One region of the Hymenobacter sublimis genome, then DNA from elsewhere that is predicted to be linked to it. Evidence: riboswitches for the same ligand, from Rfam matches in the RefSeq annotation. Region 1 holds a riboswitch; each other region holds the start of a gene.
The links. A riboswitch is a leader RNA that binds a small molecule or an ion and turns the genes downstream of it on or off. The one in region 1 is predicted to bind S-adenosylmethionine.
Positions count from the first base shown of each region.

Region 1 (7,778 bases):
TAGTGGGCTGGGCGCGCAGTGTACGAGCCAGGGCATTCAGGGTAGGACGCGAGCTGGGCAGCAAAGCCGCCGTGCTCTGGGTAAAGTAGAGGTTGGGCAGCGTTACGGCCGCGCCTTTGCTCAGCGCCGTTAGGTCGGGTAGATGGGCGGTGGCGGTGTCGGCTTTTGCGGGCGCTGCTCTGGTCACTACCGGCACCACGGCTGACTTAGGTTTGGCCGCAGCTACGGGCGCTGGGCTGCTAGCTGCGCGGGCCGGCTTTGCATTTGGCTTTGGCTTGCCGCCGGAAGCAGCCGCCGGTGCCGCTGCCGGAACGGAGGCCGCGGCCTTGGGCTGGGGCGGCGTAGCCTCCACGAGAAGTAAAATATTGGTGGGCAGAGTGGAGTACAGATTAGCCGCTGGAATGGGCTGCGGTTCGTTGAACGTGTTGAAATCGGGTAGCTGCCAGGCTAGTAGTGCCCGCGAGTCCCGGTCGCTCTGGTAGTATTCCACCCGCAAGGCGTAGTAGCTCCCAGCTTTCATTTTCAGGTGGGTTGTGGAAACCGTTACGAGCTGATCGTGCCAGGAATCCAGCACTTTCTTCCCGCCGATCCAGACGCGCATCCCGTCGTCGGTAGCAATCTGGAAGGTGTACACCCCCGTTACCGGGGCATATACGTGGCCTGCCCAACGCACCGAGAAGTACTCGCCCGGCACGCCTGGTCCCGGCGACACAAAGTGGTTGCCGCTGGGCCCAACGGTCCAGTTGAAGTCGATTGCTGCATCGGTGCGAGTCAGCACTAGCTTCTCAAACTTTTTACCCTCGTAGTACTGTCCACGCAAGCCCGAGCCGGCCTGGTGTTGAGCCAGCGTCCAGCTGCTCAGCAGGCATAAGCAGCCCGTTAACAGTTTCTGACACAGAGAGGATAGCATCATAGTCGCAGACATCTAACGTATTGACCACAAGATGAACAAAATGCCAAACCGCACGAACTTTATTCAATGAGCAGGCCATTCCGTACAACGAACCATTCAGCTAAGCCTATATACTTCTGCTAAGCAAACCGTGCAGCAAGCCACCAACTTGCTGTTGCTACCCGCCTGTAAAACGCGACATTCCACGTCGTGTCGGTGAGCAGTAAGCATTGGACGATGTGAGTTAAACAACTTCAGCAACGACTGAGACGCGAAGCGTCGCGTCTTCTGCAGGCGTGCAGCCTGAAAGCGAATGACTCTACCTCCCTCCCAAAACTTCCCGGATTGAAAGTTGAAGATTCCGGTTGTATCTTCGCCCTGTTACTTATCCAGAAAGACCGAGGGATTGGGCCCGATGACGTCTTAGCAACCTGAATAAAACAAGGTGCTAATTCCCTTTCCGGGCGGCTTGGGCGGTTTGGAAGAAGATAAGAACAGGACTCGCGCCCCCACGCGGCTCTTTCTGGATAGGCACTTTTTTGCTGCCGATTTTCTTAGAAGAGCCGATATGCCGACGACCCTCCACCGCCCCCACTCCCCGCTGCACGACATCCTGGCCCAGCGCGTCCTGATTCTGGACGGCGCCATGGGCACCATGATTCAGCGTCACAAGCTGGAAGAGGCTGATTTCCGGGGCACCCGCTTCGCGAATCATCCCAACCCTCTGCGCGGCAACAACGACCTGCTCAGCCTCACGCGGCCCGACATCATCAAGGGCATCCACGCCGATTACTTCGCGGCCGGGGCCGACATGGTGGAAACCAACACGTTCAGCGGCACCACCATCGCCCAGGCCGATTACGGCCTGGAGGACATTGTGTATGAGTTGAACTATGAGTCGGCGCGCATAGCCCGGGAGGTAGCCGACGAGTTTACGGCCCAGAACCCCGCCAAGCCTCGCTTCGTGGCCGGCGCCATCGGGCCCACCAACCGCACTGCCTCCCTGTCACCCGACGTAAACCGTCCCGGCTTCCGGGCCGTGACCTTCGATGAGCTGGCCACCGCCTACCATGAGCAAGTGCGCGGCCTCGTGGAGGGTGGCTCCGACGCCCTGCTCATTGAAACCATCTTCGACACCCTGAACGCCAAGGCGGCGCTGTACGCGGTGCAGAAGTTCTTCGACGAAGGTGGCCGCCCGGTGCCCGTTATGATTTCCGGTACCATCACCGACGCCTCTGGCCGCACCCTTTCGGGCCAGACGGTGGAGGCTTTCTGGAACTCGATCCGGCACTTGCCCCTACTGAGCGTGGGTTTGAACTGCGCCCTCGGCGCCGATCAGCTGCAAGTGTATATCAAAGAGCTGAGCCGCATTGCCGACGTGCACATTTCCGCCTACCCCAACGCCGGCCTCCCGAATGCCTTCGGGGGCTACGACGAGTCGGCTGAGGAGTTTGCGGGCGTGGTGGAAAATTACCTCAAAGAAGGTCTCGTGACGGTAGTAGGCGGTTGTTGCGGCACCACGCCCCAGCACATCGGCGAGCTGGCTCGCCTGGCGGAGCGGTACGAACCGCGGCGGGTGACCCTACCCCAACCCCTCCCCGGTGGGGAGGAGCTTAGATCAGCTTCTGCTGATAGGATAACCAACATGTCTGGCACCCCTCCCCACCGGGGAGGGGCCGGGGGTGGGGTAACCCGCCTCGCCGGCCTCGAACCGTTCAACATCACCCCCAACAGCCTATTCGTCAACGTGGGCGAGCGGTGCAACGTGACGGGCTCCCGCGCTTTCGCCCGCCTTATCCGGACCGGAAACTACGAGGCCGCCCTGCAAGTAGCCCGCGACCAGGTGGAAGGCGGTGCCCAGGTCATCGACGTGAACATGGATGAGGGCATGCTCGACTCGGAGCAGGCCATGACCACCTTCCTGCACCTGATTGCCTCGGAGCCCGATATTTCGCGGGTGCCGATTATGCTGGACTCTTCGAAGTGGAGCGTGCTGGAAGCCGGCCTTAAGTGCGTACAAGGCAAGAGCATTGTCAACTCCATTTCCTTGAAGGAAGGCGAGGAAACCTTCAAGGAGCGGGCCCGCACCGTGCGAGCTTACGGCGCCGCCATGGTAGTCATGGCCTTCGATGAGAACGGCCAGGCCGATACCCTGGAAAAGCGCATCGACATCTGCCGGCGCAGCTACGATATCCTGGTAAACGAAGTCGGCTTCCCGGCCGAGGACATCATCTTCGACCCCAACATCCTGACGGTGGGCACCGGCATGGAGGAGCACCGCAATTATGCGCTGGACTTCATTGAGGCCGTCCGCTGGATCAAGCAGAACCTGCCCGGCGCCCTCACCAGCGGCGGCGTCAGCAACATCAGCTTCTCTTTCCGCGGCAACGATGTGGTGCGCGAGGCCATGCATTCGGCCTTCCTCTACCACGCCATCCGGGCCGGCCTGGATATGGGCATTGTGAACCCCAGTCAGCTGGCCGTGTACGATGAAGTGCCCAAAGACCTGCTGGAACTGGTGGAAGACGTGCTCCTGAACCGTCGCCCCGACGCCACCGAGCGTCTCGTAGACTTCGCCGACACCGTAAAGCAGAAAGACAAAACGGAGGTAGTAGCCGACGCCTGGCGTAGCCTGCCCGTAGCCGAGCGCCTGCAGCACGCCCTAGTAAAAGGTATTACGGAATTTATCGACGAGGACACCGAGCAGGTGCGCCAGCAAGTAGCCAGGCCGCTCGAAGTAATTGAAGGCCCCCTGATGGCGGGTATGAACGTAGTGGGTGACTTGTTTGGCGCGGGCAAAATGTTCCTGCCCCAGGTCGTGAAATCGGCCCGCGTGATGAAGAAAGCCGTGGCCTACCTGGAGCCTTACCTGCTGGCCGACAAGCAAAGCGGCGACCGGCAAACGGCCGGTAAAATCCTGCTGGCCACGGTAAAAGGCGACGTGCACGACATCGGCAAGAACATCGTGGGCGTAGTGCTGGCCTGCAACAACTTCGACATTGTGGACCTGGGCGTAATGGTGCCCCTGGAAAAGATTCTGGACGAAGCCCAGAAGCAACAGGTGGACGTCATCGGCCTGAGCGGCCTCATCACCCCAAGCCTAGATGAAATGGTGTACGTGGCCCAGGAAATGGAAAAGCGCGGCCTCCAGACTCCGCTCCTCATCGGGGGCGCCACCACCTCCCGCCTGCACGCGGCCGTGAAAATTGCGCCCAACTACTCCGGCCCGGTGGTACACGTGAATGACGCTTCCCGCTCGGTAGGCGTGGCGGCGGCTTTGCTGGGCTCCGCCGATGTGGAATACGCCCGCACCGTGCGCGAGGAGTACCGCCAGCTCCGCGAAGACTACGCCGGCCGTCAGCGCGAGAAGAGCTACCTGCCCATTGAAGCCGCCCGCGAAAACGGCTTCCAGGCTGACTGGGAAGCCACCCGTATTGTGAAGCCGAGTTTCCTGGGCACCAAAACACTGGAAGACTACCCCCTAGCTGAGCTAGCGGAGTACATCGACTGGACGCCCTTCTTCCAGACCTGGGAGCTGAAGGGCCGCTACCCCCGCATCCTCACCGATGAGAACGTGGGCGAAGCCGCCACCCAGCTCTTCCATGACGCCCAGAAGCTGCTCAAGCAAATCATTGACGAGAAGCTGCTCACGGCCCGCGCCGTAGTGGGTTTCTGGCCCGCCAACACCGTCGGCCACGATACTATTCAGGTGTTCAAGGATGACAGCCGTGAGGAAATCCAGACGGAGTTCTTCACCCTGCGCCAGCAGAGCGAGAAGGCCCCCGGCGTGCCCAACCTCGCCTTTTCCGACTTCGTAGCTCCCCGTGAAACTGGCCGCGCGGATTACATCGGGGGCTTTGCCGTGACGGCAGGCCTGGGCATTGAGAAACTGCTGGAGAAGTACGAGCAGGAGCACGACGACTACTCCAGCATCATGGTAAAAGCCCTAGCCGACCGCCTCGCCGAGGCCTTTGCCGAGCGCCTGCACCAGCGCGTACGCGAGGAATTCTGGGGCTACGACCCGGCCGAAAATCTCACGAACGAGGACCTCATTCAGGAGAAATACAAAGGTGTGCGCCCTGCCCCCGGCTACCCCGGTTGCCCCGACCACACCGAGAAAATTACCCTATTCGAGCTGCTCGACGCCGAGAACAAAACCGGCATCCGCCTCACCGAGAACCTGGCCATGTACCCCGCCTCCTCCGTGAGCGGCCTCTACTACGCCCACCCGGAAAGCCGCTACTTCGGCCTCGGCCGCATTGGCAAGGACCAGGTAGCGGACATTGCCGAGCGCAAGAACATGCCACTTGCCGAGTTGGAGCGCTGGCTGGCCCCCAACCTGAACTACGACCCGGCCAGCGTGCCCGTAACGGCGCTGTAGTGGCCTCACCCCCTCTCCCCCGGAGAGGGGGTGAGGCAACCCTTGAGGCAATCGACGCCCGCCTAACCGCTGACAGATCAAAATGGCACCAACACCTAAAAGGCTTCAGCGCCGAAATGCGACGGAACCCAACCGAGGCTGAAAACAAGCTTTGGCAAGCTCTGCGTAACCGACAACTTGCTAACGTCAAGTTCCGGCGCCAGCACAGTATTGACCTCTACATTGTTGATTTTGTGAGTCTTGCGCGCAAATTAATTGTAGAGGTAGACGGAGAAATCCACAACCAGCCTGACCAGCAGGACTATGATGCGGGCCGCTCTACACCACTGCAGGAACTCGGCTACCGAATCTTACGCTTCTCTAATAACCAAGTGCTGCACGAACCAGATCAGGTGCTAGCAACTATCAAATCTGCCCTGTAACCAAACCACAGCCCCCCCAAAAGTCGCCAGGCTCCCTCTCTCCACGGGAGAGGGGGCCGGGGGGTGAGGCACCCACCAGAACGAGCCGGGACCACCAACCCATATGAAAGTAACCGAACACCTAACCCGCGCCGACGGCAAGACGCTGTTTTCCTTCGAGGTGCTACCCCCCAAAAAGGGCGAGAACATCCAGAACCTGTTCTCGAATATTGAGCCCCTGATGGAGTTCAAGCCGCCGTTTATTGACGTAACCTACCACCGCGAGGAGTACGTGTACCGCCAGCACCCCAACGGGTTTCTGGAGAAGAAAACCGTGCGCAAACGGCCCGGCACGGTGGGCATTTGCGCGGCCATCAAAAACCGCTTCGACGTGGATACCGTGCCCCACCTGATCTGTGGGGGCTTCTCGAAGGAGGAAACGGAAAACGCCCTCATCGACCTGCACTTCCTCGGCATTGATAACGTGCTGGCGTTGCGCGGCGACCCCATCAAATCGGAAGGCCATTTCAAGCCCGACCCGGATGGGCACGCCTACGCCGCCGACCTGATTGGGCAGGTAGCCAACCTGAACAAGGGCGAGTATCTGGATGAGGAACAGGATGATACGTGGGCTACGAACTTCTGTATCGGCACGGCCGGCTACCCCGAGAAGCACTTTGAGTCGCCGAACTACGGGGCTGATTTGCGCTACCTCAAGCACAAGGTGGACCGCGGCGCCGAGTACATCGTGACCCAGATGTTTTTCGACAACGAGCAGTTCTTCAACTTCGAGAAGCGCTGCCGGGAGGCGGGCATCACAGTGCCCATCATTCCCGGCCTGAAGCCCCTGACCACCAAGAGCCAGCTCACCATGCTACCCCGGGCCTTCTACCTCAACATCCCGGAAGAGTTGGCCGATGCCGTGCACCACTCCGCCGACAACGCCGCGGCCCGGGAAATCGGCATTGAGTGGTGCATCAACCAAAGCAAGGAGCTGATGGCCCACGGCGTGCCCTGCCTGCACTATTACAGCATGGGCAAGTCGGAGAGCATCCGGCGGGTAGCAGCAGCTCTGTTTTAAGCGGTGAGATAGTGAAATGGTGAGATGGTGAGTTTTTCGTTTTAACTGCGCCACTTGCGCCCATGGAACGTAGAACTCACCATCTCACCATTTCACTACCTCACCGCTTGGATACCCTCAACGACCTGTTTGCTCGCCTGCGGGAGGCCACGGCCCCGGCCGAAATTGAGGCCTTGCAGGATGGCATCTGGCACATCTGGCTGACGGCCGGCCACCCCGTGCTCGACAAGCACCTGGAAGCGGGAATGCGCGCCCTCTCAGCCGGCGACTATACCCTTGCCATTCAGGAGTTTACTTCCCTTACGGAAGCTAGCCCCGACTACGCCGAGGGCTGGAACAAGCGGGCCACGGCCTACTACATGCGGGGCGAGTATAACGCTTCTCTGCGCGACGTGCGCGAAACCCTACGCCGGGAACCCCGCCACTTCGGGGCGCTGTCGGGGTGGGCCACCATGCTCCGGATGCTCGGCGACGACCGGGGCGCCCTGCGCGTACTCGGCCGGCTAGAGAAAATTTGTCCGGCCTGGCCGGGCCTGCAGAGCCAGCTGCGCGACCTGCGCGACCGGCTGGAAGAGTAAATCTGCTAAGCAGCTGAGCCTGACAGTGCTTCCCTATTCTTGAGTTGCTGAACTAGGAGGAAATTTGTAGATTTCCCGGACCAGGCTCTACCTACGGTTACTCCCCCCAGCCGTGTATAGCCGCGCTGCGCCGTGTTGGCCCAGCGTTCATGGTCCCACCCTTCTACCCCAGCCCCGCGGCTACTGGGAGCCTTATAGAACTTAACCAAGATTTATTTCTTACCCTTTTGCCCGTAGCCCGCTGGTATTGCCAGGGGCTGCCGGGGCATTTCTGCGCGCACATTCCCCTTTTCCCACCCCCATTTCTCTTCTATGAAACAACTCATACTCCCTCTTCTAGTATTCTCCTCCGTGGCGGCATCGGCCCAAAAAATGCGCAAGTCTGAACTAGAAAGCGGACTGCTGGAGAAAGGTCAAAAAGTTGGGGTTTGGGAGTACTACGCCT
Region 1 is NZ_CP095848.1:4,049,165-4,056,942, forward strand. It holds gene MWH26_RS17010 (PA14 domain-containing protein) at 1-913, opposite strand, end outside; SAM riboswitch class I at 1,275-1,387, shown strand; gene metH (methionine synthase) at 1,461-5,273, shown strand; gene MWH26_RS17020 (endonuclease domain-containing protein) at 5,390-5,695, shown strand; gene metF (methylenetetrahydrofolate reductase [NAD(P)H]) at 5,799-6,755, shown strand; gene MWH26_RS17030 (tetratricopeptide repeat protein) at 6,818-7,333, shown strand; gene MWH26_RS17035 (energy transducer TonB) at 7,646-7,778, shown strand, end outside.

Region 2 (7,778 bases), 330 kb from region 1:
ACGGTGCTAGTATTCAGGGCTGATATTTCCAGCAGAATAGAGTCGCCGGTGGCCGGGTTTATAGTCAGGGAGCGAACTTCAGCGGTAGGCGTGGTAGCCGGGGCTACGGCCCCGCCGGCATCAAGCACCACGGTGTAGCGGCCCGCAACCTTGTTGTGGTCCAGTAGCACTTCATCGTTGGTGGTGGGCACCGCATCAGCATCCCAGTTAGCCCGGTCAAACCAACTATTTGTGCCGGCGCCCCCATCCCAGCGGACTACGGGCGTAACGACAAAATTGCTGCTCGCGGAGGTGCCGCCGCCCGGACCCGGACTAATCACCGTTACGGGGTAAGTGCCGGCTACCTCCACGTCGGAGGCGGGAATAGCGGCCGTCAGTTGGGTGGCGCTGTGCAAGGTAGTAGGCCGCTCAACGCCATTAAAGCGGATGGTGCTTCCGTTAATAAAGCCGCTACCGGTAACAACCAGGGTGAAGCCATTGCTGCCCGCCGCAATGCTAGCGGGACTGAGGCTCGTCAGAACTGGCGTGGGGTTCAGGGCGGAGGTAGCTTGCACCTGGAAGTTGTCGAGGCGAAAGGTGCCGCTGCCGGAGGTGGCCCCGCTTACCAGCAGCCGCAGCACCAGCGTGTGTTTGTAGTCCAGGTCGCTTACCCCAGACAAATCGAGTGTCCGTTCCGCAAAAGCCAGTTCCGGCACGGCCAGCGTGGTAGGAAAGTTCGTGAAGTTAGTGCCGCCGTCGGTGCTGTAGGCCACCGTAATGGTAGTAGCGCCGGTGCTGGAACGGTAGGGCTGTAGGTACAGCTTGTAACCGTAATAGCTGCTTAAGTTACTACCGCCCAGCGCAAACTGGAAGTACCTGTTATTGGAGCCCGTGGAATTTGCCATCGACAACGCCGGGCCGCTCGGAGCGGCCGTAAAGGCGCCGGCACCCGTAGCCGTACCCGGGCTAGTAGCAAACGCCTCCGTTGAAGAGGCCGCTGCCGTAACGCCCGCCGCCGTAACGGGCGTAAGCGCGTCATACCGAGTACCCGAGTTAAAGTCGAAGCTGACAAGGGTACTGGTTGTCTGACCCTGAGTCAGCAAAGGCAACATCAGCAGAACAGCGCAGATAAGAAACAGATGAACACGCTTCGCGACGGCCATAAACACCATAATTGTATCTGTTGACTGATTAATATTTCTGTTACTTTTTTAAAGTTTAACCAAAGATATATAAGAATATAAGTTACAAGGCACCCGATAGTAATTCATCCGAGAGCTGCCCATAAGAGCACACCGAAAAAGCGGCCAGCCTCAGCATACTGCCAGTACCGAATGGTCATAAAAAAGCCTCTCCGTTGGATACAGAGAGGCTTTTTTGTTGCGAAGCGAAAAGCTACCAGCGCTTATTCTTTTTCAAGGCGCAGCTCAGCGCCCTCGGGGCTACGGAGCGTGAGCTTGTCGTCGGTGAGCGTTACTACATCGAAGGTATTGCTCTGGGCAGCTCCATCAGGCGTCATAGTGATTTTCTTACCGGCCTGGTCAAACTCATACTTGCCATTTACGGCACCAGCAGGAGAGGTCATGTTATACTGCTTGTTGGCAAAGAAGGTGATGCGCTCATCCTCCTGAGCATCCGTCTGCTTTACTTTGTCGCCGCTGGCGCTCAGTTCTTTATCGGTTTTCCAAACTTTGCTTTCGGTGCCATACAGCATGTTCACGCCTTCTACTTTGCCTTCTTTGCTGCCGCAGGAAGCAGTGAAAAGTACCAGTAACATGAGCAGGCTAGCCAGGTAGCGCAAGGGAGCGGAATTAGTTTTCATGGGGCAGGGAGATAAGTTAAAATGAGGGAGAAACACCACCAAGCAGGACACTTGGTATTGCGCCTCTTACGGGGCAATTCCGCAAGATGTTCAGCCTAGAATTATGCGCATGCGCCGGATACAACTTATTGTTGGCCTTGGCGTAAGAGCCAAAACCGACGCCCTTTTCCTGCCCTGCAAGTCGGTCGTTTCTTCCACATTTACTTGCATTTACCACTATGGGACTGTTTGATTTCCTTTCCAACGACGGCGAAAAAAAACCCGTTGCTCCTGCTCCTAAACCTGCCGCTGGCGGCGCCACCGATTTCTTCGGCAACGCTAACCAGCCCGCTGCCCAGCCGGCAGCTGCCCAGGCCGACAAATACACGGTAGTAAGCGGCGATTCGCTTTCTAAAATTGCCAAGAACCACTACGGTGACGCCTCCAAGTGGCATCAGATATACGATGCCAATAAGGCAACCATCGGCGCCAATCCCGACCACATTGAGGTAGGCCAGGTGTTGACTTTACCTAAGATTTAAGCCTAGGCTATATCTAGGAATTATCCTAAAAAGCCACTCGTAAACGAGTGGCTTTTTTTGTGGCCTACCCATGCTTTTTCGTACGAGTATGTTTGCGGTAACGGACAGTCGTATGCCAGATTTTTCCGGCAACGTAGGGAGCTATAGTTCTTGCAACTAGCTCTATGAGATAGAGCAACGGATACATTGCGTTTGAAAATCAGCGGCTTGAATCATCGTATTGGCTTTAGCACCTTCTAAGGGCTGTAGTCAGCCACCGCGGTAAAAAATTTTGCTACCCTATTGCATATATCAAAACCGCTGCTATACCTTTGCAATACCAACTCGGTACTCCCCCGCTCGCGGCGGGGTAGTTTTCATAAGATTTATACAGAAGCGGCGAGAGAACAGGCTCCCTGACCCGCTGGCAACCTTCGACCGCGCGAAAGGTGCCAATTCCTGCCCGATCAGCTTAGCTGGCGGGGCATATAACTCAGGAGTACCATGGAAAACATCCTCGCTTTCGCCCCTTCCTACCCCGCTGCCTTGGTCGCTTTGTTGCGCCCTACTAGGTCGTGGGGTTTCTGTGTTTCGGTAGCTGCTCCAGCTTCCCGGCGAATGCGAATGCGCTGCTGTAGCACGTGTTGTTGCTGTTGCTAGCCCTACTCCCGGCTAGCTAACCCCTTCCTCTTTCTTGGCCTGATTCTGCGGTGACCCACAGTGGCACCCGAGGCCCGCCTGCATCCCATTCAGCTTCAGAAGCATTTTCTGGCTGGTTCCGGTGCGGCCCCCGCTGCGCCTCGTCGTGGCTTTCTCTTCGCGTTTTCGCTCCCTCATTTCCTGTCCAAACGGTCTTTAACCCAGCCTTGCCATGTCCACGCAGAACCTCCACTTCGAGACCCTCCAACTCCACGCCGGCCAGCAGCCCGACCCCGTAACTGGTTCCCGCGCCGTACCGCTCTACCAGACCACCAGCTACGTGTTCAAGAATGCCGAGCACGGCGCCAACCTCTTTGCGCTGAAGGAGTTCGGCAACATCTACACCCGCCTGATGAACCCCACCACCGACGTGTTTGAGCAGCGTGTGGCGGCCCTGGAAGGCGGAGTGGCAGCCCTGGCGGTTTCCTCGGGGCAGGCGGCGCAGTTCATTGCCCTCAACAACATTCTGCAGGCCGGCGACAACTTCGTGAGCACCACGCACTTGTACGGCGGCACTTACAACCAGTTTAAGGTAGCGTTTAAGCGCTTGGGCATTGAGGTGCGCTTCGCCGACGGCGACCAGCCGGAGAAGTTTGAGGCCCTGATAAACGAGAATACCAAGGCCATCTACCTGGAAACCATTGGCAATCCGAGCTTTAGCATCCCGGACTTTGAGCGCATTGCCGCCATTGCCGACAAGCACGATCTGCCCCTCATCGTGGACAATACGTTTGGTGCGGGCGGCTACCTGTTTCGGCCCCTGGAGCACGGCGCCCACATTGTGGTAGAATCGGCGACGAAGTGGATTGGCGGCCACGGTACCAGCATTGGCGGCGTGATTGTGGACGGCGGTACATATGACTTCGGCAACGGCAAGTTTCCGCAGTTCACGGAGCCTTCCGAGGGCTACCACGGGCTGGTGTTCAATGATGTATTCGGAAAAGGCGGGCCGTTTGGCAACATTGCCTTTATCATTCGGGCCCGGGTGGAAGGCCTGCGCGACTTCGGTCCTTCCCAAAGCCCATTCAATGCCTGGCAGCTGATTCAGGGCCTGGAAACGCTGAGCTTGCGCGTAGACCGCACCGTGGAAAACGCCCTGCGCGTGGCTACCTGGCTGGAGCAACACCCGCAGGTAGAAGCCGTGAACTACCCCGGCCTCAAGAGCAGCCCCTACCACGCCCTGGCCCAGAAATACCTGAAGCGCGGCTACGGCGGGGTGCTCACCTTCGCCATCAAAGGCTCTAAGGAAACGGCTACGCAGTTTATTGATAACCTAAAGCTGGTCAGCCACCTAGCCAACGTGGGCGACGCCAAAACGCTCATCATTCAGCCCTCGGCTACTACCCACCAGCAGCTTTCCGAAGAGGAGCAGCGCGCCGCCGGCGTGACGCCTACCCTCCTGCGTCTCTCGGTGGGCATTGAGCATTTTGATGATATCCGGGCCGACCTGGCCCAGGCCTTTGACGCGGTGCGCAATGTAGCCGCTCAGCCCGCTGATGTGGCCGGTAGCACGCTGCTGCCGGAGCCAGAACTCGAACACGCCGCTACGCTGGAAGTCTAGCACTTGAGAGGGGTTGATGTCCGGCGGCAGGTGAGAGAGCCGCCGGGCAGCAGCTTCCAGCCATGCGGTAAGCGGGCCGGCGCCGACGTTTTTTGTGAGAGAGGAACCATCGGAACATACGCCGCCCGCACCTGGCCGGGGCGGAGCCGGGCAAAATCGGCTCCGCCTGCGGGCTAGGATATACTAGCATGAACCCGAATGCCGCGCGAAGTTTCCTTTCGCGCATGGTTAAACGCTCCTCGTTGCCCTGGCGCGCCCCTAGCAACTACCCGCGAAGCAGCTTCCGACTTCGCTTTCCTCCGACCCGCGCTCCTTATTCCATGTCTTCCGAAGAGCCACACCTGTTCCGCCTGCCCCGGCCCCTGCGGCTGGAAAGCGGCGCTACCCTACCCCGGGTGGAGGTTACCTACCATACCTACGGCCGCCTCAACGCGGCCCGCGACAATGTGGTGTGGGTGTGTCACGCCCTCACGGCCAATGCCGATGTGCTAAGCTGGTGGCCCGGTTTGTTTGGCGCGGGTTGTCACTTCGATCCGGCCGACTGGTTTATTGTGTGTGCCAACGTGCTGGGCTCCTGCTACGGCACTACCGGCCCACTTACCCCGGACCCGCTAACGGAGCAACCAGCCTACCAGCACTTCCCGCTCCTGACTATTCGGGATATGGTGGCTGCGCACGAGGCCTTGCGGGAACATTTGGCCCTGACGTCGGTGCACACCCTAATTGGCGGTTCGCTAGGGGGGCAGCAGGCGGTGGAGTGGGCCGTACAGCGGCCCGAGCTATTCGAGAACCTGGTGCTGTTGGCTACCAGCGCCCGACATTCGGCTTGGGGCATTGCCTTCAATGAAGCCCAGCGCCTGGCCATTTTCGCCGACCCTACTTACGAAACGGCTACCCCCGCGGGTGGCGCGGCGGGCCTACGCGCGGCCCGCGCCGTGGCCCTGCTCAGCTACCGCAGCCCCGATGCCTACGACCGTACCCAAACGGACTCCGACGAGAGCAAGCTCGACGACTACTTGGCCAGCTCCTACCAGCGCTACCAAGGCGACAAGCTGGTGGCCCGCTTTAATGCCTACAGCTACGTGACCCTGTCGCGGGCTATGGACAGCCACAACGTGGGGCGCCGACGCGGCGGCGTAGCGGCGGCACTGGGCCGCATCCGGGCCCGCACGCTGGTGGTAGGCATTTCCTCCGACGTGCTGTTTCCGCCCCAGGAGCAGCAGTTGCTGGCCCGCCACATCCGGGGCGCTATGTACGCCGAAATGGATTCGCACTTCGGTCACGACGGCTTCCTGATCGAAACCGCCCAGATTACCCAATTCCTCGAACGATTCTACGTCCAGAGCTATGTCCACTAACGCTGCCTTCTCCGCCTCTGCTGCTTCCCTTGCTTCTACCACCCAGCCTTGGCGAGTAGGCCTCATTGGGTTTGGATGCGTGGGCCAGGGCCTTTTCGATATACTGAATCAGCAGCCTGAGGCCGGTTTTAGCATTGCCCGCATTGTGGTGAAAACGCCCGGCAAGGTGCGGCCCCTACCCTCCGATCGGTTTGAGTACGACGTGCAAGCGGTGCTAACAGACGATACCCTGGACGTGCTGGTGGAGGTAATTGACGATGCCGACGCAGCTTTTGAGCTGGTAGCCGAGGCCTTGCGCCGGGGCCGCCGGGTAGTCACGGCCAACAAAGCTATGCTGGCCCGCCACCTGCCTGAGCTCATCCGGTTGCAGCGCGAAGGCCAGGGCACCTTATTATATGAGGCCGCCGTGTGCGGCAGCATTCCGGTTATCCGGACCCTGGATGCGTACTTCAGCACCGAGCCGCTGCGCCGCCTCACGGGCATTCTCAACGGCTCCTCCAACTACGTGCTTACGCGCATGGGCGAGGACGGCTCCGACTACTCCCCGGCCCTGGCCGAAGCGCAGGCCCTGGGCTTTGCCGAAACCGACCCTACCCTCGACATGGGCGCGTTCGATCCGCGCTCCAAGGCCGTGCTGCTGGCCGCCCACGCCTATGGGGCTTTTCTGCAGCCAGAGCAGGTGCTCAACCTCGGCATCGAAGGAATCAGCGCGGTGGATGTTGCGTTTGCCGCCAGTCAGAGCCAGAAAATTAAGGTAGTGGCCGGCCTGCAGCGCCTACCCGACGGGCGCGTAACGGTGCTCGTAACGCCCCAACTCATCGGCCCCGAGTCGCCACTCTACACCGTGGATCAGGAGTTTAACGGCGTGGTCATTGAGGCCGATTTTGCTGGTGAGCAGTTCCTGCGCGGACGCGGCGCGGGCGGGCACCCCACCGGCTCGGCCGTCCTCGCCGATTTGGCTGCCTTGCGCCAGGGCTTTGCCTACCAGTACGCCAAAGCCGCCGCGGCCCCTACCTACGCCTCCGACCTGGAAGTGGAAATCTACCTGCGCACCGACGAGGACCGCATCATCGACTTGCTCGATTTCAGCGAAATTTCGGAAGAAGCTGACGAGGACGAATACGTAGTGGGCTACGTGGCCCTAGAAAACCTGATTCGCCACCGCGACACCCTGCGCAAGTACGGCGCCTTCATCGTCCGCACCGGCCGCCTCCGTCCCATCAGCGTCGGCACAGAACTGGCCGAGGAAGTTTCAGCCTAAGCCGCAGCCTCTCGCTGACGTAGCGCGCTGAAGAGACGCGACACCTAGCGTCTCGTCGTTTTGATGTTGTTTATGCGGGGCTTTTCATCGCCAACCGGTCTAGCACCAAGACGCAAAATATTGCGTCTCTACAATCTTATGCTTGTCATTCCGAGAGCAGCGAGGAATCTGGGGTAAGCCGTTGCATGGTGAACTCAGGTTCCTCGCTCCCGCTCGAAATGACAAGTGGTTATTAAGCTTCGATCGGGGCCTGCTTCTCCTACTTATTTACCGCTCTGACTTCGGGGTGCTGCCTTGTGGTGGCGCGGGAGGCGTGGGGGTAGGTGCGGCATCAGCGGCGGGCAACGGCAGGGCTGGCTCGGCAGGACGCTGGGTTGAGTCGGGCGTGGATTTCAGCAAATCGGGCCGCCAGGTTATTTCATCGGGGGTCGGCAGGCCTTGTAGTCCGATGCGCCGCGGCAGCAGCAGGGCCGTAACCTGCGCCGCCCGGCGCGGATTCAGGGCGGCTGCCAGCAACGGCCCGGGCGCTCCTACCCCCAGCAAGGGCCGCAGAAAGTCGCGCATGGCAAAAAAGGCCGAATCGATATACGTCGGCTCG
Region 2 is NZ_CP095848.1:3,719,219-3,726,996, forward strand. It holds gene MWH26_RS15580 (choice-of-anchor Z repeating domain-containing protein) at 1-1,091, opposite strand, end outside; gene MWH26_RS15585 (lipocalin family protein) at 1,385-1,801, opposite strand; gene MWH26_RS15590 (LysM peptidoglycan-binding domain-containing protein) at 2,020-2,322, shown strand; SAM riboswitch class I at 2,685-2,796, shown strand; gene MWH26_RS15595 (O-acetylhomoserine aminocarboxypropyltransferase/cysteine synthase family protein) at 3,173-4,561, shown strand; gene metX (homoserine O-acetyltransferase MetX) at 4,882-5,919, shown strand; gene MWH26_RS15605 (homoserine dehydrogenase) at 5,909-7,180, shown strand; gene MWH26_RS15610 (alpha/beta hydrolase) at 7,448-7,778, opposite strand, start outside.
Region 2: linked by a shared signal. The riboswitch ahead of MWH26_RS15595 (O-acetylhomoserine aminocarboxypropyltransferase/cysteine synthase family protein) and the one ahead of metH (methionine synthase) in region 1 are both predicted to bind S-adenosylmethionine.

Region 3 (7,778 bases), 2.0 Mb from region 1:
GATGCGGAAGTAGGTCTGCACGCAGGTCTGGGCACGGCAATGCATGGAGGAAAGCTAAAAACCGATTGGCTTAAAATTCCGGTACCGTGTAGCGGTATCCGATTCCATTATCTGAGTTGGGAGCCACGCATTACTCCCACCTTACTCAGTATGGATAATTTCACTTATGACTCGACACTAGGCTTCGCCGAGCACTTTGGCTTTCGAAATTCCTACTGCCTGCCGTTCTATCCTTTCAATTTTAATGCTGATTCTTTTACTGTTAATCCTCCGCAAATGAGGCTCTATACGCTACTATCAGAAGCACCGGCTTTCTTTACCCTGGGACCAAAAAACTCTATTCAGACATCTAAATTTCTCGAAATTCCGCTCAACGTGATGGACGCTACTCTCCACCATCCGCGCTACCTGCAGCTAGCCCCGGCGGAAATTCTGCCAGCCCTGACGCCCATGCTGCAGGAAATTGAGCGGTTTGGCGGCGTATGCACGGTGCTTTGGCACAACGAGAACTTTGACCCGGCCAACGAAACCACGGGCCCCCGCCAGTTCGCCGAAATCATGGAGTACCTTCGCAGCCGCAACGTGGCCTTCGTTAACGGCCAGGATGTCTGTGAGATGGTGAACTAGTGAAAAGGTGAGGTTGATGTTCAGATGGCGTCACTTGTGCAAACAGAACGTCAACCTCACCATTTCACTAGTTTACCATCTCACCACCTTACCACCTCACTAGTTCACCACTTGGGTATCGTTCAGCGGCAGGGGCTGCGCAACACCATTATTTCCTACATCGGGCTGGCGCTAGGCTTTGTAAGCACGGCCCTGGTGCTGCCTAATTTTCTGGAGCCCCAGCAGTTGGGCGTGACGGCCACGCTAGCCTCAGTAGCCACGCTGTACGCCCAAATTGCGGCCTTTGGCTTTGCCAGCGTGGGCATCCGGTTTTTTCCCTACTTCCGCCACCCGGAATCGGGCCACCGGGGGTTTCTGCCGCTACTTGTGGGCGTGCCCTTGCTAGGATTTGCCGTAGTCACGGCCCTGTATTTCCTGGGGGAACCCCTGCTCCTGCCCTGGTACGGCCGCGATGCGCCCCTGCTCGCGCCCTACTACACCTGGGGCGCCGTGCTGGCCTTCTTCACCATGCTGTACTCGGTGCAGGACGCCTACTTAAAGGCGCTGTATCACACGGCTTTTTCCTCCTTCGTGCAGGATATTCTGCTGCGGGTTCTGATTGTAGCGGGTGCGTTTCTGTTTGGCTTGGGCTACCTCTCGTTTACGGGTTATGTGTTGTGGTTTGTGGGCGTGAACAGCGCCCTGGCCCTGCTGCTAACGGGTTACGTAGCCGCCATTGGGGAGCTGCACTGGCGACCTACGCGGCAGGTACTCGCGGTACGGCCCCTGCGCGAGATGCTGGGCATGGGCGCCTTTACTCTGCTCGGAAGCCTGTCGGGCAGTATTATCCTGTACATTGATACCTTGATGGTAGGCGCGCAGGTGAGCGTGGCGGCGGCTGGCATTTACGTGGTGGCCAGCAACATTAGCACGGCCCTGGCTATTCCGGCTCGCTCGCTCAACAAGATAGCCTTTCCCCTGTTGGCCGACTATTGGAAGCAGCAGGATCTGCCCCGCATGGCCGATTTCTACCGCCGCGCTACCCGCCTCAACACACTGTTGGGTTGTTTTTTATTTCTGGGTATCAGCCTGAACCTGGACTTTATCTACTCCCTGATGCGCAATGCCCGCTACGCCGAAGGCACGGTGGTAGTGCTGCTGTTACTGGGTAGCAAACTCTTCGACGGCATCACGGGCGTCAACGGCTTGATGGTGGTAACCTCTCCCCGCTACCGCTACGATCTGATTTTCAACGTGTCGCTGGCCGTGCTTACTATTCTACTCAACGGATTACTGATTCCGCGCCTGGGCATGGTGGGGGCTGCGGTAGCTGCCTGCGTGGCTCAGGTAAGCATCAATGTGGCCCGTACCTGGTTTGTGTGGCACAGCTACCGCATGCAGCCGTTTACGTGGCGCATCCCGTTGATTCTGGGCATTGCGGCCGTTGCCGGGGTAGCTGGCTGGCTCATGCCCACGCTGGCTTCGTCACTACTCACTATGCTGTTGCGCTCCACCGTGCTAACCGTGGCCTACGCTACCCTGATTTTGGCTACTAAATCTTCACCCGAAGCCACTTTATTTTTAGAAAAACTTCGGGCGCGTTTTTCAGAAAAGTAAAGTTGTACAATCCGCATATAGTTCTTAAGATCAAACTACGCTCAAACGGCAACTGCAGAGTTGTAGCTTTCCGTACCTATCTTATTTCAATGGCTGGTTTCAGCTAAAAAAGGGGTAGTTAATGCAGCTAGCAAACGACCCCAGCAATTTTCAATATTTCCGCTAGGCACGCCCTCCCGTCTAGTCCTACCACTCTCGCTGTAGTGACCCGTCCGGGCTGGGAAAACGCTACTGCAGAAAAAATAAAATTTGGTAGTGTAAAATTCTGACCACTACTTTTGCCCTACCAATTCTTTACCCACAAAGGATTGTTTTTATACAGAGGCGCGGAGAGACAGGCTCGACGAAACGCCGGCAACCAGCGGACCATCCGAAACGGTGCCAACTCCTGACCATATAAAAACAACTAGCCGTGAACCGCTTGTCCAACTCCGCCGCCGCATCCGCCACCGCCTCTGCACTACAGCATGGGTGTTGTGCCATGTTGGGCATGCCGTGTTGTTGCTAAGCGCTTCCAACCTCCTTTCTTCTGGTTTGTGCGCCCTGCTACGCGGCTGACACGGCTCTTTCGTGTAGTCAGGTTTCGGCGCACGCCCACCTTTTCGCCCGGCTGTTTTCTAGCTAGTTGCTGCCCGTAGCAGCGCCGCTATCCTGTGCCAGGGCCTTTGTTTGGCTGAAATCCGCGCCTACAACGTCGGTTTCCCTTCCTTTCTTCTGATATGTCCGCAGCAACTGCTGCGCCGGCCGTCCACGCGTTGCTGGACGACCTGCGCCCCCGGCTAATCCAGGCTTCGGCCTTGGAGCGGCTGCGCCTCGTGGCGGAGTACTTCCCCGAGCAAGCCGTTTTCTCGACCTCCTTCGGTCTAGAAGACCAACTCATCAGCCACCTGATTTTTGCCCACGAGTTGCCCATTCAGGTGTTCACCCTCGACACGGGCCGCAATTTTCAGGAAACCTACGCCACCTGGAATAAGACCTTGCTGAAGTACGGCCAGCCCATTGCGGTGTACTACCCCCAGCGGGAAAATGTAGAGCAGCTGATGCTAGCGAAAGGCCCGAATAGCTTCTACGAAAGCGTGGATAACCGCAAGGAATGCTGCTTTATTCGCAAGGTGGAACCCCTGAATCGGGCCCTGGCTGGCAAGGCGGCCTGGGTTACGGGCATCCGCGCCGAGCAGTCGCAAAACCGCCAAACCATGGACCCGGTGGAATGGGACGTGGCCCACAACCTGGTGAAGATTCACCCCCTGTTCGACTGGACCTGGGACCAAGCCGTGGCCTTCACCAAGGAACACAACGTGCCGGTGAATACGCTGCACCAACAGGGCTTCGTGAGCATTGGGTGCGCCCCGTGCACCCGCGCCATCCGCCCCGGCGAGGACTTCCGCGCTGGCCGCTGGTGGTGGGAAGACCTTTCGGCCAAAGAGTGTGGCCTGCACGCCACCGCCCACCACAATGGCCCCGACCCGGTGGTAGAGCCCGTGTGACCCCACCCCAACCCCACCCCGGTGGGGAGGGGCTTATGCTAGTACCACAACGATTTTGACTGGTAGCGTTGCCAAACCAAAGTAACCGAAGCCCCTTCCCACCGGGGAGGGGTTGGGGTGGGGTCACACGGACACTTTCCGGCGCTAAGAACTGACATCCAGAACTACATGAGTACTTCCTCTTTTGATTACCTCGACCGGCTCGAAGCCGAAGCCATCCACATCCTGCGGGAAGTAGCCGGCCAATTTGAGCGCCCAGCCCTGCTGTTCTCGGGTGGCAAAGACTCCATCGTGTTGACGCGTTTGGCCGAAAAAGCCTTTCGGCCCGGCCGCTTCCCCTTCCCGCTGGTGCACGTAGATACCGGCCACAACTTCCCGGAAGTGCTAGCCTACCGCGACCAACTAGCCGAACAGTTGGGCGAAAAGCTGATTGTGCGCAAGGTGGAAGATACCATCAAGCGGCAGCGCCTGCGCGAGCCGGGCGGCAAATACCCCAGCCGCAACCCGCTGCAGACTTACACGCTGCTGGAGGTAATCGAGGAGTTTGAGTTTGACGCCTGCATCGGCGGGGCTCGCCGCGACGAGGAGAAGGCCCGCGCCAAGGAACGCATCTTCTCCGTCCGCGACGAGTTTGGGCAGTGGGACCCCAAGCGCCAGCGCCCCGAGCTCTGGAACGTGTACAACGGCCGCATTCAAAAAGGTGAGAACGTGCGCGTATTCCCGATTTCGAACTGGACGGAGCTGGACGTCTGGCGCTACATTCAGCGCGAAAACATTGCCCTGCCCGACATCTACTTCGGCCACGAGCGCCGCTGCGTGGTGCTGCCCACCGGCCAACTCCTGGGCCTTTCCGAGCACCTGCGCCTCGATGAGGACGACGAAATCGTGACCCGGCAGGTACGCTTCCGCACCGTGGGCGACTCGACTTGTACCGCCGCCGTGGAAAGCGACGCCAGCACCGTGGAAGACATCATCCAGGACCTGCTGCTAGCCAAAGTGAGCGAGCGGGGCGCCACCCGCCTCGACGACAACATCTCCGAAGCCGGCATGGAAGACCGGAAGCGCAACGGCTATTTCTGATTATTAGAAGTGAGACTGTGAGACATGAGAGGTGAGACAGTTCCGGCTTTGCACCTGTCGACCACCCTCTTTTTCGAACTCACCCATCTCACTTCTCATGTCTCACAGTCTCATGTCTAAACAAATGGACCTTCTTCGATTTATCACTTGCGGCAGCGTGGACGATGGCAAAAGCACGCTGATTGGCCGCTTGCTCTACGATTCCGAATCCGTGTCGCTGGACGTGCTGGCGGCGCTGGAAAAGCGGCAGGCTTCCAACGGCACCGTGGATTTGGCTTTGCTGACGGATGGCCTGCGGGCCGAGCGCGAGCAGGGCATCACCATTGATGTGGCCTACAAGTATTTCACTACCCCGCGTCGCAAGTTCATCATCACCGATGCGCCGGGCCACGTGCAGTACACCCGCAACATGGTAACCGGCGCCAGCAACGCCGACCTGGCCATTGTGCTGGTGGATGCCCGCCAGGGTGTCATTGAGCAAACCCGCCGCCACACGCTTATTGCCGCCCTGCTCGGCATCCGCCACTTTGTGCTGGCCGTGAATAAGATGGATTTAGTGGGCTACGACGAAGCCGTTTTCGCCCGAATTGCCACCGACTACGCCGAGCTGACCAACCATTTCAACCTGCCCGCGGCCACGGCTATTCCGCTCAGCGCCCTCAACGGCGACAACGTGGTGAAGCGCTCGGTGCACCTACCCTGGTACGCAGGCCCGAGCCTGCTCGAACACCTGGAAAGCGTGCCCGGCGCTTCGGAAACCGCCGCTCCGGCCCGCTTCCAGGTGCAATACGTCATCCGTCCCCAGACTGCCGAGCTGCCCGATTACCGCGGCTACGCCGGCCAGATTCAGAGCGGCCAGTACCGCCGCGGCGACCGGGTAAAGGTGCTGCCTTCGGGCCTGGAGTCGGAAATTGAGGCCATTGAAGTAAGTCAGCAGGAAGTAGAAACAGCCTCCGCGCCGCAGGCCGTCGTCCTCCGCCTGCGCGACGACGTGGATGTGAGCCGCGGCGACTCCATCGTGCCGCTGGCCGAGGCCCCTACCCTCACCCGCGAGCTGGAAGCCACCCTGTGCTGGATGAGCGAGCAGCCCCTGTGGCCCGGCCGTAAGTTGCTGGTGCAGCACCACTCGGCCCTGTTGAAGGCGGCCATTCCGGCCATCCTCTACAAGGTGAACGTGCACACCTTCGCCCGCAACGCCGCCGACTCTGCCCAACTCAACGACATCGTGCGGGTGCGGCTGAAAACGGCCCTGCCTTTGGCCGTGGATACCTACCTCGAAAACCGCGCCTCCGGCTCCTTCATCCTAGTCGATGAACTTACCGGCGATACCGTTGCCGCCGGCCTAGTGGAAGCGGCTAACTCGGAGTACTTCACCCTACCTATCGGCCCGCCGGTAGCTTTTTCGATCTAAGGTGACGCCAGCCGAACGTCAGGCTGACGCAGGAAGCATCTCGCTTGTTGAGGCCCGAACGATGTAGAGACGCGACACTTCGCGTCTCGGCGTCAGAACGACCAGGAACCGCATAGTATACACAACGTCAGCAACGACAAGACGCGAAGTGTCGCATCTCTACATCGTTCGGGCCTCTCTTCTTGGCGGAGCCCAGGCGGCCCAAGCAAGCTACTCTGCTGACAACCATTCTCCTACCCCCATGCCCCTCACCAAACTACCTCGTCTTACGGTTCTCGGGGCCGGCCCTGGCGACCCGGAGCTACTCACGCTCAAGGGCGCGCGGGTGCTGGCCGAGGCCGACGTCATTCTCTACGATGCCCTGGCCAATCACGCCCTGCTCCAGCACGCCCGCCCCGAGGCCCTAACCGTGCCGGTGGGCAAGCGCCGGGGCATGCGCAGCCACTCGCAGGACGAAATCAACGCCCTGATTGTGGAGTACGCTCACCGCTACGGGCACGTGGTGCGGCTAAAAGGCGGTGACCCGTTTGTGTTTGGGCGGGGTCGGGAGGAAATGCTGTATGCCGAAGCGCACGGGTTGGCTACTGACTACGTGCCCGGTATCAGCAGCGCAGTAGCGGCGGCGGGCAGTGTGGGCATTCCGGTGACGCACCGGGGCCTGAGCGAAGGATTCCGGGTAATTACAGCCACCACGGCCACCGGCGAGTTGTCAGGTAGCGTGGCGGAGGCGGCCCGTTCCCAGGCTACTACCGTGCTACTCATGGGCTTGGGCGAGCTGGATGCTATTGTAGATGTATTCAGCCGACATGGGCAGGCTGATACGCCGGCGGCTATCGTGCAGAACGGGACACTACCCCACGCTCAGCTGGTAACGGGCCCGGTGGCGGAGCTGCCGGCCCTGGCCGCGGCAGCAGGTATTGGCGCCCCGGCCATCATCATCATTGGCGAGGTGACTCGCCTGGCAACTTCCGCCAGCTTGGTGGCCACGCTGCCGCCCGCCGCTTTTGCGGTTACTACCCCCGCCTCCTACGCCAAGGTAGCCTAATAGACTTTCTGTTCAGCCTCGCGCTTTTCACCGCCAGAATCCCTCTTGTCATGTCTTCCCCTTCCCTGACTCTTCCCATCGGCTTTGATGAAGCCACGCTGCAGCAGCTGACGGCGGGTCTTACGGACCGCCAACTGCTCTGGCTGAGCGGCTACCTCTACGGCCGGGTAGGCGCCGATACGGATGCCGCCGTCAGCGCCCCAGCTACGGCCGCCGCGCCCGTTACAGCAGCGGCGCTGGCTGCTCCCAGCCTCACCATTCTCTACGGCTCCCAGACCGGCAACAGCAAGAAAGCGGCTGGTATTGTGGCCGAAGCGGCCCGGCAGCGCGGCCTAACGGCCTCGGTGCGCGACATGAACGACTACCCCACCAAGGACCTCAAAACCGAGCAGCAACTGCTGGTGGTGGTGAGTACCCAGGGGGAAGGCGACCCACCCATTGCCGCCGAGGAGCTGCACCAGTTCTTGCTCAGCAACCGCGCCCCCAAGCTGCCGGAGCTGCACTTCGCGGTGCTGGCCCTCGGGGATAAAAG
Region 3 is NZ_CP095848.1:1,478,457-1,486,234, reverse strand. It holds gene MWH26_RS06255 (DUF7033 domain-containing protein) at 1-627, shown strand, start outside; gene MWH26_RS06250 (lipopolysaccharide biosynthesis protein) at 739-2,223, shown strand; SAM riboswitch class I at 2,535-2,626, shown strand; gene MWH26_RS06245 (phosphoadenylyl-sulfate reductase) at 2,943-3,710, shown strand; gene cysD (sulfate adenylyltransferase subunit CysD) at 3,879-4,790, shown strand; gene MWH26_RS06235 (sulfate adenylyltransferase subunit 1) at 4,888-6,201, shown strand; gene cobA (uroporphyrinogen-III C-methyltransferase) at 6,443-7,246, shown strand; gene MWH26_RS06225 (assimilatory sulfite reductase (NADPH) flavoprotein subunit) at 7,297-7,778, shown strand, end outside.
Region 3: linked by a shared signal. The riboswitch ahead of MWH26_RS06245 (phosphoadenylyl-sulfate reductase) and the one ahead of metH (methionine synthase) in region 1 are both predicted to bind S-adenosylmethionine.

Region 4 (7,778 bases), 2.0 Mb from region 1:
TACGGGCTTTTTTGCATCGATAAGCCGTGGTTTTTTCGGAGCTTGCGGCGGCGCTGTTCCCGCCGCGTTTACTTCCTCTGCCTTGGCTGATTCTGGTGCTGCTGTTCGTTTCGTTATTTGTGGAGTGGGCCACATTGGCCGCCGGCACGCGGCGTTGGTGGCCCGCCATCCAGGCGCTACCCTCGTGGCCTTAGTCGATACAGACGCGGCGTTGGCTCCGGCATTGGCCACTGAATTTCCCGGCGTGCCGCTGTACTCTACTCTGGATGAATACTTTAGGAGCGGTTCTGACGCTGATGTATTAACTATAGCTACACCAAATTACCAGCATGCGCCGCAAGCTATAGCCGGTTTGCGAGCAGGGCTGCACGTCGTCGTTGAGAAACCCATGGCCTTGTGCAAAGTAGATGCAGAAGCCATTGTGCACGCAGCGGCACAAATGAACCGGCTGGTGTTTGGGGTGATGCAGAACCGCTATTCGCCGCCGGCCGCCTGGCTCAAGCAACTCTACGAGACGGGTAAATTGGGACAGGTGTATTTGGTGCAGCTCAATTGCTTTTGGAACCGTGACGCCCGCTATTACCGCCCCGGCGGCTGGCGCGGCACCCAGGCTCAGGATGGGGGCACGCTGTTTACTCAGTTCAGTCATTTCGTTGACTTGCTGTACTGGGTATTCGGCGACGTTACCAATATCTCGGCCCGCTTCCGCGACTTCAACCACCAGAACCTCACGGAGTTCGAGGATAGCGGCCTGGTAACCTTCGACCTCGTGCGCGGGGGTAGCGGCACGCTCCAGTACAGCACGGCCGTCTGGGACCGAAACCTGGAAAGCTCCCTGACGGTAGTCGCCGAGCACGGCAGCCTCCGCCTCGGCGGCCAATACCTCGACAAAGTGGACTACTGCCACCTGCGCGACTACCAACTGCCTCCGCTACCCCCTACCAACCCTGCGAACAACTACGGCTCTTATCAGGGTAGCGCGGCCAACCACGTGCAGGTAATTGAAAACGTAGTCGACACCATTCAAAACCGCAGCTGTGCCACCACTAATGCCCTGGAAGGCCTGAAGGTGGTCGAAATAATTGAGCGCATCTATAGCTTGCGCCAGCCCTCAGCCTCTGATTAAGCATCATCCATGAACTACCTATTTCCGGCGCTAGGTTGCGCTTTGCTCCTGGCCGGCTGCTCCGCCGATTCTGAAAAACGGGCCGTGCAGGCTCAGAATACCCCACCACCACCGCCAACGGCCAGCGCCGTCAGCTCCCGCGGCCGTGACACTGTGCTTACGGGGCAGGAATTTTCCACCCGGGTCTATGTGGATCCGCGGGTGCTGACTGCCATTGCTCCGGCTGAAAGCAAGCCGCGTACAATCCGCATCACGTACCGTCCTTCCCTAGAAAGCCCCGCCTACGACACGGCAGTAATGGTTGGCGACACCGGCATCGTGCGGTTCACCCCAACTGCGAAGAATGTTAAATCAGGCGAAATAAAGGCCCACGAGTGGATGTACAAGGTTGAGCTTGATTACAATGAGCGTTATCCTGGCCCCGATACCATCTTTATGAACCGGGAGATTCTGTATCTTCAAGGCAAGCCGTAGACTAACCTTGTGTACGTGGCGGAAGCACCTTTTCGTATGGCTGCACTAGAAGAACCGGCGCTTACGGAACTGCGCGCCTGGCAGCGCCGCATGCAGCAGAAGCCTACCTTGCTAGGTCGCCTGACGCGGCGGGCCCAGGCTCGGCTCAATGCCTTGCTACCAGAGAAGGTGCACGCGGCCATTACAGCGGCCATTAAGCAAACGGTGCGCGGGGTGCTCTTCGGCTCCACGCACACCACTCGCCGCCCGGAGGCAACAGCCACAATGGCCGAGCGCGAGGCGGCCGTGCGCAGCACCCTGCGCTACTACCGCAACACGGCTGCCGCCGAAGGTGCCGTTACCGGGGCCGGTGGCTTCCTGCTCGGGCTGGCCGACTTTCCGCTGCTGCTGGGCCTGAAGCTGAAATTTCTGTTCGACGTAGCGGCGCTGTATGGCTACGATGTGCGCGACTATACTGAGCGCCTGTTTTTGCTTCACATCTTTCAACTGGCGTTCAGCAGCCAGCACACTCGCAACGACGTGTACCAGCGCGTGGCCAACTGGGACGCTTACCGCCACACCCTGCCCACCGACGTGCACGAGTTCGACTGGCGCACCTTCCAACAGGAGTACCGCGACTACATCGACCTGGCCAAGATGGCCCAGCTGGTGCCCGTCATTGGGGCCGCCGTGGGCGCCGTGGCCAACTACCGCCTGCTAGAGCAACTCGGCGATACGGCCATGAACTGCTACCGCCTGCGGTGGCTACACGCCGCCAACGAAGCTACCCCTGCTACCCCTATTCCCGCGACCTGAACAGCTCAATGAATGCTGGTCCCACTTGGCTTAAAGCGAGTACACGCGGATGCTACACCAACAAAAAAGCCCCGTCTCCTGTAAGGAAACGGGGCTTTTTTAGGGAACGACAGGTTTAGCTTTTGGCTTTGCGCTGCTCGTGCTGGCCTTTGTGCTTAGCCTGCTTTTGCGCCTGCAGCTGCGCATACTTAGTGTACTGCTCGGCGCTCAGAATTTGCTTGAGCTGAGCTTCGTACCGATCCTTGCTGGCTTTCATGGCCTGGTGGCGCTGCTGCTTATTGGCAGCCGAAGCAGTTTGGGTGCGCTGGGCCTGCATTTCCTGGAAACGGGCCAGGTGCAGCTGGCGCACCTGCTCGGTTTGGGCCGCCGTGAGGCCGAGCTTCTGGCTTAGGCTCTTGGCTTTTTGCTCGGCGCGCTGCTCGGGCGTTTTGTTGGCTTTGGCGCCCTTTTGGTGCTGGCCGTGGGCCGCTTTTACGGGCGTAGTCTGGGCTGAGGCGGCCGCAGCGGAAAAGGAGAAAGCGGCGAAGAGAACGAGGAGCTTTTTCATGGCTATGTTGGATAGGTTAAATTCAGTGAAAGAAGCAGGCCGTGGTCCGGAACAGGCTTTTGTGCTTCTGCTACGTCAGTAGGCAACTCAGATGCCAACTTTGACCAGAAGGGGGGCTTAACAGGTTCTGAAAAAATTTAAATTTTTAAGTTAAACCTTGCCCAGGAAAATACATCGTTGCGTGTAAGGTGCTTGCAGGCAAGTAGTTAGTAGGCAAAAAGCGTAGTTGTTTTGTTCGTCGCCTGGGTCCTGAGCCAGGCCGGTAGGTAGGGTAAACCGGGCGTTGAGCTTCTCGTTTGCAGGACCCGCATTCCGGTTCTACCTTTGCCCCATCAATTCTTTCTAGCCCAAAGGATTGTTTTTATACAGAGGCGCTGAGAGACAGGCTCACTGACGCGTCGGCAACCATCCGCAACTGCTGGAACGGTGCCAATTCCTGACCATATAAAAACAACAAGCCGTGGACTTTTGCCCCTGCCGTCGTGCCCGTTTCGTAGTTTTTACCGCTCGCTTCCGCGCGTCTGCTCGGGAGCAGCGGTGGTGTGGCAGCGGGTGTTGTTGCTGCTGAAGTTAAGTCGCCTACCCGCGTAACCGGCATGGCTACCTGGCCTAAACAGGTAGTAGTGAGGTTGCCCGTGGTTTTTCTCTGGGGATGTGGCTTCGGTCTAAGAGCCGCTTAGTTGTCGGCTTGCATTTTTTGCGCACCGCCACAGCCTAGTTTAATAACCAAGCGGACTCAGTGCGCAATGCCTTCCGTCGGCACCTGGGGTGGTCCTACAACCGAACTCTTTTTTACCAGCCAACCAGGAAGTTGGCGCTTGCTTTTTATGCTCAAAAAATCATTGGAACTGCTACGGCAGGAGGCGGCCGAAACTGGCGCCCACACCCTAAAACGAAGTCTGGGCGGCTTCAGCCTAATTGCCATTGGCATTGGGGTAATTATCGGCGCGGGCCTGTTTTCGCTGACTGGCATTGCTGCCGCCAACAATGCCGGTCCGGCCGTGACGCTCTCGTTTGTGGTAGCCGCCGTGGGGTGCGCCTTCTCGGCCCTGTGCTACGCTGAGTTTGCCGCCATGGTGCCCGTGGCTGGCTCGGCCTACACCTACGCCTACGCTACCATGGGCGAGCTGTTTGCCTGGATTATCGGGTGGGACTTGATTCTGGAATACTCTGTGGGGGCGGCGGCCGTGTCCATTAGCTGGTCGCAGTATCTGCTGAAGTTTCTAAGCAAGTACAACATTCACCTGCCCCCGCAGCTGGTGATGTCGCCGTTCGAGACGGCCAAGCTGGCCAACGGCACCGAAGTACATGGTCTGGTAAATATTCCGGCCATGCTTATTGTGCTGGTTATCACACTGATTGTAGTGCGCGGCACTAAAGGCTCAGCGTGGTTTAACGCCATTGTGGTTACGCTGAAAGTGTCGGTGGTGCTCGTGTTCATTGCTTTGGGGTGGCAGTACATTGACCCCGCCAACTACCAGCCGTACATTCCGCAGAATACGGGGGAGTTCGGGGAGTTTGGTTGGAGCGGGATTCTGCGCGGAGCGGGCGTGGTGTTCTTCGTATTCATCGGCTTTGACATTGTGGCCACCATGGCCCAGGAAACCAAGAATCCACAGAAAAACATGCCCATCGGCATCATCGGCTCTCTACTGATTTGTACGGTGCTGTTTGTACTGTTTGGACACGTACTCACGGGCCTGGCCAACTACACCGAGTTCAAGAACAGCGCCGCTCCCGTAGCCATTGCCATCGAGAAAACGCCCTACGCTTGGCTTTCGTCGGCCGTTATTCTGGCCATCATCATCGGCTATACCTCCGTGATTCTGGTGGATTTGCTGGGCCAGACTCGCGTGTTTTTTGCCATGGCCAAGGATGGGCTGCTGCCGCCGGTGTTTGCGCGCGTGCACGAGCGGTTCGGCACGCCCCTACAATCGGGGCTGCTGCTGGGCTTGTTTATTGCCCTATTCGCTGGATTCGTGCCCATTGCCGTAGTTGGCGAAATGACATCTATCGGCACTTTGCTGGCCTTCGTGATGGTGTGCATCGGCGTGCTCATCATGCGCAAGAAAGAACCCAATGCCCCCCGCGGCTTCCGCACGCCGCTGGTGCCGCTGGTGCCCATCTTGGGCATCCTGACCTGCTTGGTAATGATGGTGTCCCTGCCCTGGGAAACCTGGTTGCGCCTGGCCGTGTGGCTGGCCATCGGGCTGGCTATCTACTTCGGCTACGGCAAGCGGCACAGCAAGCTAGGGCAAGAAGCGCGGCGGCAAGTCGCGTAGATACGGCTCTCAACCACATAAAAAAGCCTCACCGGTTTATCGGTGAGGCTTTTTTATGTGGTTTCATATACGTCGGGTTCTACATAAACACCTTCCGCAGGGCCCACACACTCCACACAATCACCATCAGGCCCACGCCCACGAACATCCAGCGGACCGGAATGCGGCCGGCCAGGCGGGCGGCTAGAGGAGAAGCGGCCACGCCGCCCACAATTAGGCCCAAAATAATCTGCCAGTGCGAGATGCCTAGGGTAGCAAAAAACGTGACGGCGCTGGCAAACGTGACGAAAAACTCCGTGACGCTGACCGAGCCGATAACGTACTGTGGGGTGCGGCCGCCGGCAATGAGCGTGCTGGTTACCAACGGCCCCCAGCCACCGCCGCCAAACGAATCCAGAAAGCCGCCGGCCGCGGCCAGCAACCCTAGCTTCTTGTGCTTCTGGCGCGGGCCGGGCTGGGAAAAGGCCTTGGAGATGATGCGCACACCTAGCAGCAGCAGGTACACCGCCAGCAACGGCTTGACGTAGGCCGCATAGGTTTCCCCGAATTTCGAGAGCAGGTAGGCACCGGTAATGGCCCCTAGCACGCCCGGAATCAAGAGCACTTTGAACAGGCGCTTGTTCACGTTGCCGAAGCGGTAGTGGTGGTAGCCCGAAGCCCCGCTGGCAAACATTTCGGCCGTATGAATGCTGGCACTCACCGCCGCCGGGGAAATATTCAGGCTCATTAAACTAATGGCCGTAACTACCCCGTAGCCCATGCCCAGCAGCCCGTCAATCAGCTGCGCCCCGAACCCAATGACCACAAACAGCCAGAATGTGTTCGAATGGGTAGCGGCGCCCCACACCTGCTGCCAGGTGAAGTAGTAGGAGAGAATGTTGAACACTAGCATGGCCGCAAACGCCAGCAGCGCCGTGGTAGCAATGCGCCGCCACCGCGCCGCCGCCGGCGACTCGTAGGCCGGCCCGCCCGTCAGCTCGGCCGTAACGGCGTTCAGGGACTTCACTTTGTGGGCGAAGTCGCCGCCAACCTTGTCTCGGATGATGGACATGCGCTGGAGCACGTCGTGTAGCTCATCGGGGAGGGCTTGGGTGAGCATTTCGCGCAGACGCTTGGCAATGGTGGGCGACTTGCCGTTGGTGCTGATGGCAATTTTTAGGTCGCCTTTCTGCACAATGGAGCCCAGGTAGAAGTCGCAGGCCTCGGGCGTGTCGGCCACGTTGCAGAGCAGGCGCTGACGGGTAGCATCGGACTTGATGCTGAGATTCAGGGTCTTATCGTTGGTAGCTACAATCACCAAGTCGTGGCCGACAAGGTCGGTGGTGTGGTAGGGCTGCTCCCGCAACTGCACCAGCGGGTGGCGGGCGGCCAGGGCTTTTAGCTCCGGCGAAAACCAGGTAGCCACCACCGTTACCGCGGCCGCCGGACTGTTCGAGAGCAAGGCCGCGAGTTTTTCATGCCCGACGTAGCCCCCGCCCACCAGTAGTACGTGCAGCTGCTCGAGCTTCAGAAAGACGGGAAACAGCCGGTTGCTCGTGTGCGGCGGCGGTTCCGGCTGGGGAAGAAGTTCGTTAGAAAGAGGCATTGGTTGGTGTTGGTTGGAAAGGAGGTAGGGGCAGGAGGCAGTATAGAATAAGTCGAATGTCATTCCGCGCTTGCCGAGGAATCTCTCGTGCTGACGTCGCCAAACTAATCTGATTACTAGTGAGCAAGATTCCTTGGCAAGCGCGGAATGACGTTCAGGTGGTCACCTGACGAGCAGGTTCCTACTCATGAAAATTCAGGCCGCTGGTGGTGGCCTGCACGTAGCCCCGCCGAACCATGAAGTCACCGAAGTGCTCCTGGGGCTGGCGGTTCTGGGCGTAATCGGCGAAAAGCGGGGTGAGTTCGGCCACAATGCCGTCCTCGTCCAACATTTCCTTGTAGAGCTTGTTCATCCGCTCCCCGTTGAAAGCGGCGCCGAGGTAGAGGTTGTAGCGGCCCACGGCGCGGCCCACCAACCCGATTTCCCCCAGGTAGGGCCGGGCGCAGCCGTTGGGGCAGCCCGTCATCCGAATGAGAATGTCGTCGTGGGTGAGGTTGTGAGAAGCCAGGATAGGCTCCAATCTATCAATAAGTTGCGGAATGTAGCGTTCCGCTTCAGCAAAAGCCAAAGAGCACGTGTTCAGGGCCACGCAGGCCAGCGCGCCGCGCCGCAGGCCCGAGGACGTGGCCACGGCCACGCCATACTGGGCCAGAATGGTTTCAATCGTGAGGCGGTCTTCGGGGGCCACGTTGGCTAGCACTAGGTTCTGGTTGCCGGTCAGGCGGAAGTCGCCGCGGTGGAAGGCGGCAATTTCGCGCAGGGCGGTTTTGAGCTGGTGGCCAGGCCGGTCGGCCACACGGCCGCCTTCCACGAAAAGGGTGAGGTGGTGGGCACCGTAGGGGCCCTGGCTCCACCCGAAGGCGTCGCCGGAGCTCTTGAACTCATAGGCCCGCACGGGTTCCAAGGTAAAGCCTAGCCGTTGGTCCAGCTCGGCCTTGAACACGTCGAGGCCCACGCGGTCCAGGGTGT
Region 4 is NZ_CP095848.1:1,464,131-1,471,908, forward strand. It holds gene MWH26_RS06175 (Gfo/Idh/MocA family protein) at 83-1,126, shown strand; gene MWH26_RS06180 (hypothetical protein) at 1,136-1,600, shown strand; gene MWH26_RS06185 (EcsC family protein) at 1,637-2,395, shown strand; gene MWH26_RS06190 (DUF4890 domain-containing protein) at 2,511-2,942, opposite strand; SAM riboswitch class I at 3,301-3,393, shown strand; gene MWH26_RS06195 (amino acid permease) at 3,770-5,224, shown strand; gene MWH26_RS20190 (TSUP family transporter) at 5,304-6,809, opposite strand; gene MWH26_RS06210 (NADPH-dependent assimilatory sulfite reductase hemoprotein subunit) at 6,991-7,778, opposite strand, start outside.
Region 4: linked by a shared signal. The riboswitch ahead of MWH26_RS06195 (amino acid permease) and the one ahead of metH (methionine synthase) in region 1 are both predicted to bind S-adenosylmethionine.